DNA from 3 places in the Pseudomonas sp. JQ170C genome. Region 1 is predicted to be linked to each of the others. Evidence: riboswitches for the same ligand, from Rfam matches in the RefSeq annotation. Region 1 holds a riboswitch; each other region holds the start of a gene.

Region 1 (3,268 bases):
GTCGGCTGGCATCGAGGTCCTGGCCGATCAGCACCAGGCGCGTGGTACGTGGCTCTTCACTGCGCCAGGCGCGGTCGAAGTGCTTGTCGAAACGGGTGCCCACCCCCTGGATCAGCAGGCGCATCGGCTTGCCGGGGATCGCCGCAAAGCCCTTGACCCGCAGGATGCCGTGTTGCACCACGAGCTGGGTCAGGGCGTCGAGCAGCAGGCTTTCGTCGGCTTGCGGCAACTCGATGGAGATCGAGTCGAAGGCGTCGTGGTCATGATCGTCATGGTCATCGCCATCATGGTGAGAATCATGGTGGGTGCGACGGCCGTCGATATGCGCTTCGGATTCGGCGCCCAGGCCCAGCAGCACGTCAAGCGGCAGGCGACCGCTGCTCGCCTCGATCACCTTGACCGCTGGCGGCAACTCTTCCTGCACCTCGGCGCGTACCTTGGCCAGGTCTTGAGGGGCAATCAGGTCGGCTTTGTTCAGTACCACCAGGTCGGCACTGGCCAGCTGGTCGGCGAACAGTTCGTGCAGCGGCGACTCGTGGTCCAGGTTCGGGTCCAGCTTGCGCTGGGCATCGACTTGATCGGGGTAAGCGGCGAAGGTACCGGCGGCCACCGCCGGGCTGTCGACCACGGTAATCACCGCATCGACCGTGCACGCGTTGCGGATTTCCGGCCACTGGAAGGCTTGCACCAGTGGCTTGGGCAGGGCCAGGCCGCTGGTTTCGATGAGGATGTGGTCCAGATCGCCACGGCGTGCCACCAGCTCGCGCATCACCGGGAAGAACTCCTCTTGCACGGTGCAGCACAGGCAGCCGTTAGCCAGTTCATAAACCCGGCCGCTGGCTTCTTCCTCTGTGCAGCCGATGCTGCACTGCTTGAGGATTTCGCCATCGATACCCAGCTCGCCGAACTCGTTGACGATCACGGCGATGCGTCGGCCCTGGGCGTTGTCGAGCATATGACGCAGCAGCGTGGTTTTGCCCGAGCCGAGGAAGCCGGTGACGATGGTGACGGGGAGTTTGGCCAGTGTTTTCATGTCGATGCCCTTGGCAGCAAATGGCGGGCATGCAGGACGAGAACCGCAGGCAGCACTGCCCGGGCGCGTTCGCCACCGGATCACCCCGCCCGGTTTAATGTCGGAAACTGATCGAGGCAGGTCTCCTGGCTTGCATTGCACCGGCCGCCGGCCAGTGGAACGACGCCTTCCCGCAGGGATGCAGTGGCTGTGTCGATCCGTTCAATGCTTACAGTTGCGGGGGCAGCCGCGGCTTGAACCGCGTTCCCGTCTTAGCTTCGGCCCGCGCCGAAGAACCTCGAAGCGGCTAGGCTACGCAGTGCCCGGTGAGCGGTCAACTGCTGTCACAATTGACGCTTGCGTAGTTGCATGATTTGCTAGTGCGATTCGTTTGGGTGCCCTTGACAGGGTGAAACGGGAAACCGGTGCGTCATACACGTGTTGTTCACGGCGTAGGACAAGTCCGGTGCTGCCCCCGCAACGGTAAGCGAGAAAAGCGTCAGAACCACTGTGCCCGTAGTCCGGCATGGGAAGGTGACGCCTTCGGCGCGGCACTCTGCCCGCCCTCGCCAGCCCGGAGACCGGCCCAGGCTCGATTTGACAAACCCGCGGTGGGCGGGCGCTGTTGCAACCCCTGGGCGTCTTGCGTGCAGGGGTTTCTTGCGCTTGCCTGTTGCCGACAACACCAAGAGGAAAGCGCCATGCGTACCAGTACCGCCAGTCACTCCGCCGTTACCCCCTCAACCCTGAGCCAGCGCCTGCTGGTTGCTGTCGGTGCCTCGCTGCTGGGCCTGTGCCTGGTCTACTTCGCCGGTTTCTCGCATATCGAAGCCGTGCACAACGCTGCCCACGATACCCGCCACAGCGCCGCCTTCCCTTGCCACTGAGTGCCCACCCATGATCAAGCGTATTGCCAGTACCGCAGGGTTTGCAGGCCTTCTGGCCGCCCTGCTGCTGACCCTGCTGCAAAGCTTCTGGGTCGCGCCGCTGATTCTGCAGGCGGAAACCTATGAAAGCGCAGCTCCGGTGGTCGAGGCCCATGAGCATGCTCCTGGCGTCGCCGCCGACCATCACCACGACAGTGAAGCCTGGTCGCCTGAAGATGGCTGGCAGCGTGTGCTGTCGACCACCGGCGGCAACCTGGTGGTCGCCGTCGGTTTCGCCCTGATCCTGGCCGCGCTCTACACCCTGCGCGCGCCCAACAGCGCCGTTACCGGTGCGCTCTGGGGCCTGGGCGGCTTTGCCGTGTTCTGCCTGGCACCGACCCTGGGCCTGCCGCCGGAGCTGCCGGGCACCGCCGCCGCTGACCTGGCCCAGCGCCAGGCCTGGTGGGTGGGCACCGCCGCCGCCACCGCCGTGGGGCTCGGGCTGATCGTGTTCGCCCGTAACTGGCTGCTCAAGGCCGTGGGCGTAGTGTTGTTGGTAGTGCCTCATGTGATTGGCGCGCCGCAGCCTGAAGTCCACGAAATGCTCGCCCCAGAGGCCCTGGAAGCCGAGTTCAAGGTCGCCTCGCTGGTGACCAACGCCGCGTTCTGGCTGGCCCTGGGCCTGATCAGCGCCTGGCTGTTCCGCCGCCCGAACCAGGCCTGACATGCAGTTGTTTGTCGGCCTGGGTTGCCGGCGGGGTTGCCCCGCCGACACGCTGGGCAACCTGCTCGAACACACCCTCAAGGCCCACGACCTGCCCCTCGCGGCGGTCGCGGGCCTTGCCAGTATCGACCTCAAGCGCGACGAGCCGGGCCTGACTCAATTGGCCAGGCGCCTGGGTGTGCCCGTTGTGTTTTTCTCGGCTGCGCAGCTGTCGGCCTTCGCGCCGCGCTTGAGCCACCGCTCTGACGTCGCCTTCGCCCACAGCGGTTGCCACGGCGTGGCCGAAAGCGCCGCCCTGGCCATGGCCGAGCAGGTGGCCGGCCCCGCTCACCTGCGCGTCACCCGCACCCTAAACGCCGATGCCACCCTGGCATTGGCCACCGCCCGCGGCATTGGCGGATAATCCCCCTATTTCTCCCAAGGACTGTGCATGACCGTCTACTTCATCGGTGCCGGCCCCGGCGATCCCGAGCTGATTACCGTCAAGGGCCAACGCCTGATCCACCGTTGCCCGGTGATCATCTATGCCGGCTCCCTGGTGCCTGCCGCCGTGCTCGAAGGGCACAGCGCCCAGACCGTCATCAACAGCGCCGAGCTGCACCTGGGGCAAATCATCGAAGCCATCAAGACCGCCCATGAGCTGGGCCAGGATATCGCCCGGGTACA
Region 2 (3,268 bases), 1.6 Mb from region 1:
GTGGTGATAGGTGTGCCCGCGCAGGGTGCCTTCCGGCAGTTCGACCGCCTGCAGGGCCAGTGCCGCCAGGCGCTTTTGCATCACCGCCTCGCCGGCCAGCAGGCCCAGCAACTCGGCGCGCTCGCCAGCGACATCGGTCAGGGCATCCAGGAGGTAGAGCATGCCACCGCACTCGGCGAGCAAGGGCTTGCCCTGCTGATGATGGGCGCGGAGGGAGGCCAGCATTGATGTATTGGCGGCCAGCGCCTGGTGGTGCAGTTCCGGATAGCCGCCAGGCAGGTACAGGCTGTCGGCAGGCGGCAGCTCGCGGTCATGCAGGGGCGAAAAAAACACCAGCTCCGCGCCCATGGCCCGCAGCAGATCGAGGTTGGCACCATAGGTGAAGGCGAATGCCTCGTCGCGGGCCACGGCAATCGTCACGCCGTCGAGCAACGGCTCGATCACCTGCTCGGTGGGCCCGGCAAATGCCACGGCGGGCGGCAGCGCCGACTCGCAACTGGCACCCAGGGCCGCTGCCGCAGCGTCGAGGCGTGCATCCAGGTCATTGAGTTCGCTGGCCTGGACCAGGCCAAGGTGACGGCTCGGCAGCTCGATGCCGGTCTCCCGCGACAGGCCACCGTACCAACGCAGCCCCTCGGTCAGGCTGCCTTCCAGCAACTGGGCATGGCGCAGGGTGCCGACCCGGTTGGCCAGCACCCCGGCAAAGGGCAGGTCCGGCTGGTAACGCGCCAGCCCCAGGGCCAGGGCGCCGAAGGTCTGGGCCATGGCCGTGCCATCGATCACCGCCAGCACCGGCACGCCGAAGTGGCGGGCCAGGTCGGCGCTGGACGGCGTACCGTCGAACAGGCCCATGACCCCTTCGATCAGGATCAGGTCGGCCTCGCCCGCAGCTTCCCACAGCAGGCGCCGGCTTTCCTGTTCGCCGACCATCCACAGATCGAGCTGGTACACCGGGGCACCGCTGGCCCGCTCCAGAATCATCGGATCGAGAAAATCCGGGCCGCACTTGAACACCCGGACCCTGCGCCCCTGGTTACGGTGCAAGCGCGCCAGGGCGGCGGTCACGGTGGTCTTGCCCTGCCCCGAGGCAGGCGCTGCGATCAGGACCGCCGGGCAGTGCCGGGTGTCGGTCATAGCTCGACGCCCTTCTGGGCACGGATGCCGGACTGGAACGCATGCTTGATCATGCCCATCTCGGTCACGGTGTCGGCCAGTTCGATCATTTCATCCTTGGCGCCACGGCCGGTGACGATCACGTGCTGCATGGGCGGGCGCGCCTGCAGGTCACTGAGCACCTGGTCCAGGTCCAGGTAGCCATGCTTGAGGGCGATGTTCAGCTCATCGAGCACCACGAAGGCAACGCCGGGGTCCTGCAGCAACTGGCGCGACACGGCCCAGGCCGCTTCGGCGGCGGCGATATCCCGCTGACGGTCCTGAGTCTCCCAGGTAAAACCCTCGCCCATGACGTGGTAGCGCACCTGTTCGGGAAAGCGTCGGAAGAACAGCTCTTCGCCGGTACTGTTGCGGCCCTTGATGAACTGCACCACGCCGCACTGCATGCCGTGGCCCATGGCCCGGGCGAGCATGCCGAAGGCTGAACTGCTCTTGCCCTTGCCGTTGCCGGTGAGCACCAGCAGCAGGCCGCATTCATTGGGGGCGTTGGCGATACGCTCGTCGATTACCGCCTTTTTGCGCAGCATGCGCGCCAGGTGGCGTTCGTCACGCTCGGTGGATTCAGTCATCGAAGTCTCCGCAAACCACTGTCGGCCCGTTCGCAACGAGCGTAGCAGCACGTGGCTGCAAGGTTCGCGGCAAACAGAGGACGACAGATGTATGGAAATGGCAGACGAAGAAAGGCGCAGGGCTGCGGCGCAAGCCGAAGAAACCGCGCATCACCCTCCGTGATGCCGTTGACTGTTTCAGGCCGGTCTCCGGGCTTGTGAGCGGGGCCATGAACACCCGGGACCGCGCGCCTTCCCGGGTGGACTCACCCAGTGGCCATGCGCGGCCTTGACTCACTTACCGTTGCGGGGGCAGCGCCGGACTCGCACGCAATTGCGTACCCACCGGCTTCCCTGTTTCACCCTGCCAGGCCTTGGCCCGCAGAGCACCTGAAACAAGTCGCGAAGGTTAGAGGGTTGCACCCGGAGCGTCAATCGAAGGCGCCGGGGGAACCTCCATCGCCTGGGTGCCTCTACCTTCAACAGAGGTCAACTTTCGAGGCACACGACATGACCACGACCCGGATTGCATGGCTGCTGGCGGTGACTGCCGCGCTGGGCGGCTGCGGCGAGACCGCCCGACTGGACGTCAGTGACGGGTTCGGCCCGTCGCCGCAACTGCCCGAGCCGAACAAAACCCTGATCCCCACGGTCAACGTGGCGCCGGCGATCGGCTGGCCCGAGGGCGCGAAGCCTGCCAGCGCACCGGGCACGCAAGTGGCGGCCTTTGCCGAAGGCCTGGACCATCCACGCTGGCTCTATGTGTTGCCCAATGGCGATGTACTGGTTGCAGAGACGAACGCGCCACCCAAGCCAGAGGACGGCAAGGGCATTCGCGGCTGGGTGATGAAGAAGGCAATGAGCCGCGCCGGTGCCGGTGTGCCCAGCGCCAACCGCATCAGCCTGCTGCGCGACAGCGATCATGACGGGGTCGCCGAGACCCGCACCACATTCATCGAGAACCTCAACTCACCGTTTGGCATGACCCTGGTCGGCAACCATTTATATGTGGCAGCCACTGACCGCTTGCTGCGCTTTGACTACCAGCCCGGGGCCACCTCGATCAACGGCCCCGGAACGCCGGTCACCGACTTGCCTGGGGGGCCGCTGAACCATCACTGGACCAAGAACGTGATTGCCAGCCGCGACGGTAAAAAGCTGTACGTGACCGTGGGTTCCAATAGCAACGTCGGTGAAAACGGCATGGATCAGGAAGAAGGCCGCGCCGCCATCTGGGAAGTCGACCCGGCCAGCGGCCACAAGCGCATCTTCGCCTCCGGCCTGCGCAACCCCAATGGCATGGCCTGGGAGCCACACAGCGGGCAACTGTGGACGGCGGTCAACGAACGAGACGAAATCGGCAGCGACCTGGTGCCCGACTACATCACCTCGGTCAAGGACGGCGGTTTTTATGGCTGGCCCTACAGCTACTACGGCCAGCACCTCGACCAGCGAGTGAACCCGCAGGACCCACAATTGGTCGCCAAGGCCATCGCCCCGGACTACGCCGTGGGGCCGCACACTGCCTCGCTGGGCCTGACCTTCGC
Region 3 (3,268 bases), 770 kb from region 1:
TCTGGGTGTTGGCGGTGTCGGCGTAGCGCGCATCGACGTAACGCACGCCCATGCCGGCATCCACGCTATGGCCCAGGCCTTTGTTCACCCATAGGTTGGCGGTGCGCCGTGGCACGTTTCTCGGGCGGTTGCCGGCACGCGACACCGTCTGGCCGCCCACCGTCTGGTCGAAGTCGTCGTATTTGGCGCGTACCACCGAGGCATTGGCCGAGACCTGCCACTGATTGGCCAGGGCCAGTTCCAGGGTCGCTTCCAGTCCGTCGGAGGTCTGCTGCCCGGCCTGTTCCTTGAGGTGGGTGACGGGGTTATCGACCAACAGCTTTTTCTTGACGATGTGGTAGGCCGCCAAAGTCCATTCGCCACGGCCGTCCCAGAACAATTGCTTGAGGCCGAACTCGGTCTGCCTGGCTTCGGTCAGGTCGAAGTTCTGCTGGCTCGGGCTGAGGGTGATCAGGTCGCTGACGCCGTCCTCGCTGGTGGAGTACTGGCCGTACAGCGACAGCTCGTCAGTCACGGCAAACACCAGGCCCGCGCGCCAGTTGCCTCCGCCCAGGCTGCGGTCGGTGCGGGTGTCGTTGACCAGGTTGTCGCGGTCGATGTGGTTCTGGTCGCGGCGGATGCCGGTCACCAGCGACCAGCGCTCCGACAGCTGGGTGCGGTTCTCCGCGAACAGGGCGAAGGTGCGGGTGGTGCTCCGGGATTGCGGGCGGGTCGGGTCCTGGCTGTGGAAGTAGCCCGGTGCCGGGTTCCAGGGGTCGATGTAGTCGCCGCCAATGTCGTTGTACGGCGAGTTGCTGTCGATGCCGAAGCGAATACGGTTGTACTCGGCGCCGACCACGGTCTTGCTGGCCAGGCCGAACAGCGAGTGATCGAAGGTGAAGCTCTGGCGGTCGCCGATCTGCTCCTGGTGGTGCTTGATCTCCAGGTAGCTGCCACGCTCCAGTTGCCCCAGGTCGCTGTGCCAGGTGTAGTCCTCGGCGTTGCGCCAGTGGCGGCGACTCTTGATGTAGTAGAGCTGGTTGCTGGCGCTGATCGACTCGCTGATGGCCCAGTCGGTGTTCAGGCGCGTCCATTCGTCGTGGTAGCGCTGTACGTCGTCGCGCACGTTGTAGTTCTTCTTGCGCAGGCTGTCGCGGGAATGGCCGTCGATCAGCGGTGTGCCGAAGTAGTTCATCGGCTCGGCATCGCCGCGCTCGTGGGCCAGGGTGAAGCTCAGGTCGTCGCTGGCATCGAAGCGCAACGCCGCGCTCATGGCCAGGCTTTTGGAGTCGCCACGGTCTACCCAGCCGTTGCCTTGCTGGTTGTTGAGGGTGACCCGGTAGCTCAGGCGCTCACTCAGCGAGCCGCCGCTGTCCAGGCCCAGTTGCTGGCGATCGTAGGAGCCGTAGCCCAGGCGCAGGTGGTTGCGGATGTCGCCGGCGAAGGGTTTTTTCGGGATCACGTTGATCACCGCTCCCGTGGCGCCTTCGCCGTAGAGCACAGACGCCGGACCCCGGATGATGTCGATGCGCTCGACCATCCATGGGTCGACCGGGAAGGTCAGGGTGCCGGCCCCGGTGTACATGCGCGAACCGTCGAACAGGGTCATCACCGAGCCGTGGCTGGTGAACCCACGGGCCGACAACGCGGTGTTGCCGTTGCCCGGCGTGCCCACCGAGGTGATGCCGGGTGAGCGAGTGACGGCGTCCTGCACAGTGATGTTGTTGCGACCGTCAATGGCCTCGGTACCCAGGCTGCTGGTGCTGGCCGGGGTGTCCATGGCGCTCAGGTTCAGGCGTGAACCGGCGGGCAGGGGTGTGGCCAGGCTGATCGGTTCGTTGTCGCTGGTGCTGGTGACGGCCGTCGAAGGCAGGGCCAGGGCAGAAGGGCTGTGTTCTTCAGCGAAGGCTGGCAGGGAGAGTGCCAGGCAGGGGGCCAGGGCATTGGCCGCCAGGGAGTGAAGCTTGGAATTACGGGACATGTCGTTCCACAGTCAACAGGAAGAATGAATCCCGGAGGGAACAACGCACGGAGGAATTGCGCGCGCAGGCGAACGCAACCCGGCCTGCGCCCGCCCACCGCGGGGTTGCCAAACAGAAGCTTCAGGCCGGTCTCCGGGCTTGCGAGGGTCATGAAGGCCTTCACCTTCCCATGCCGAGGCACAGTGGTGTTTTGAAGGCTTCGCTCGCTTACCGTTGCGGGGGCAGCGCCGGACTAGTCACGAACGTGACGCACCGGCTTCCCGTTTCACCCTGCGCACGGCGGCGCAGGACACCTGAAACTGGCGCGCATGGGAACACCGAATGCTTTTGCCGTCAATCCGTAGGAGCGGGCTTGCCCCGCGATGCGGTGTGTCTGAATGAATGCAATCGCGGGGCAAGCCCGCTCCTACGGATCATCAGCGGCCGCGTTTGCGCGATACCACGGCCTCGATGTTCTTGCGCCCGATCAGCTTCGGTTGTGCAGGTTCTTCCAGCCACTTGTACATCACCAGGCTGTCCACCAGCCCCAGCCGTGCATGGCGATACGCCCGCGGCAGGCGCCCGACGATTTCAAAGCCCAGCTTCTGCCACAAGGTCACGGCTGCTTCATTGCTCGACACCACCGAATTGAACTGCATGGCCAAAAAGCCCTGCTGGCGCGCCAACTGCTGGGAGTGCTCGCACATCAGGCGGGCCACGCCGCGACCGCGGGCGGCTTCGCAGACCATGTAGCCGCAATTGCTCACGTGGCTGCCGGGGCCGGCGGCGTTGGCCTTGAGGTAGTAAGAGCCGAGCAGTTGGCCGTCTTCTTCGGCCACCAGGGTGTGCAGGGGGGATTCCAGCCACAGTTCACGTGCCTGATCCAGGTTCAGGGCCGGGTCGAAGGCATAGGTTTCGCGGGCGCTGACGATGGCCTGGAAGGTCGGCCAGAAGTGTTCGAAATCAGCGGCGGTCATGGGGCGGAGGGTAATCATGGCGGTTCCTGGCAACGTGAACCGCGAGTCTGAAAGCGTTGGTGCCGGCATGCAACTGTTTGTGCAGGCCGGCACCGATGTGGTCAGTTATCGCCCTTGCCGACCGCATCCATCGCCCGCGCCGAATACACCAGCGCCGCGCCGGCATTCATGGCCACCGCCACGCCCAGTGCCTCGGCGATTTCTTCACGGGTCGCACCTTGCTTGACCGCCTGCGCCGAATGCACGGCAATGCAGCCGTCGCAGCGGGTCGTCACGGCCACGGCCAGCGAAATCAACTCGCGGGTCTTGGCATCCAGGTGGTTGGTCTTGGCCCCGGCGCCGCTGGCGGTC

The links. A riboswitch is a leader RNA that binds a small molecule or an ion and turns the genes downstream of it on or off. The one in region 1 is predicted to bind cobalamin.
Region 2: it holds a riboswitch for cobalamin, as region 1 does, so the genes downstream of both, cobO (cob(I)yrinic acid a,c-diamide adenosyltransferase) here and U9R80_RS13530 (CbtB domain-containing protein) in region 1, are expected to answer to the same signal.
Region 3: it holds a riboswitch for cobalamin, as region 1 does, so the genes downstream of both, U9R80_RS10220 (TonB-dependent receptor) here and U9R80_RS13530 (CbtB domain-containing protein) in region 1, are expected to answer to the same signal.

Annotation. Positions count from the first base shown of each region.
Region 1 is NZ_CP141608.1:2,931,312-2,934,579, reverse strand. Features, by position in the region: gene cobW (cobalamin biosynthesis protein CobW) at 1-1,033, opposite strand, end outside; cobalamin riboswitch at 1,132-1,328, opposite strand; cobalamin riboswitch at 1,389-1,616, shown strand; gene U9R80_RS13530 (CbtB domain-containing protein) at 1,714-1,899, shown strand; gene U9R80_RS13525 (CbtA family protein) at 1,910-2,602, shown strand; gene U9R80_RS13520 (cobalamin biosynthesis protein) at 2,604-3,005, shown strand; gene cobM (precorrin-4 C(11)-methyltransferase) at 3,033-3,268, shown strand, end outside.
Region 2 is NZ_CP141608.1:4,570,970-4,574,237, forward strand. Features, by position in the region: gene U9R80_RS20810 (cobyrinate a,c-diamide synthase) at 1-1,134, opposite strand, end outside; gene cobO (cob(I)yrinic acid a,c-diamide adenosyltransferase) at 1,131-1,742, opposite strand; cobalamin riboswitch at 1,906-2,130, opposite strand; gene U9R80_RS20820 (PQQ-dependent sugar dehydrogenase) at 2,232-3,268, shown strand, end outside.
Region 3 is NZ_CP141608.1:2,166,178-2,169,445, forward strand. Features, by position in the region: gene U9R80_RS10220 (TonB-dependent receptor) at 1-1,960, opposite strand, end outside; cobalamin riboswitch at 2,068-2,273, opposite strand; gene U9R80_RS10225 (GNAT family N-acetyltransferase) at 2,378-2,935, opposite strand; gene U9R80_RS10230 (carboxymuconolactone decarboxylase family protein) at 3,019-3,268, opposite strand, start outside.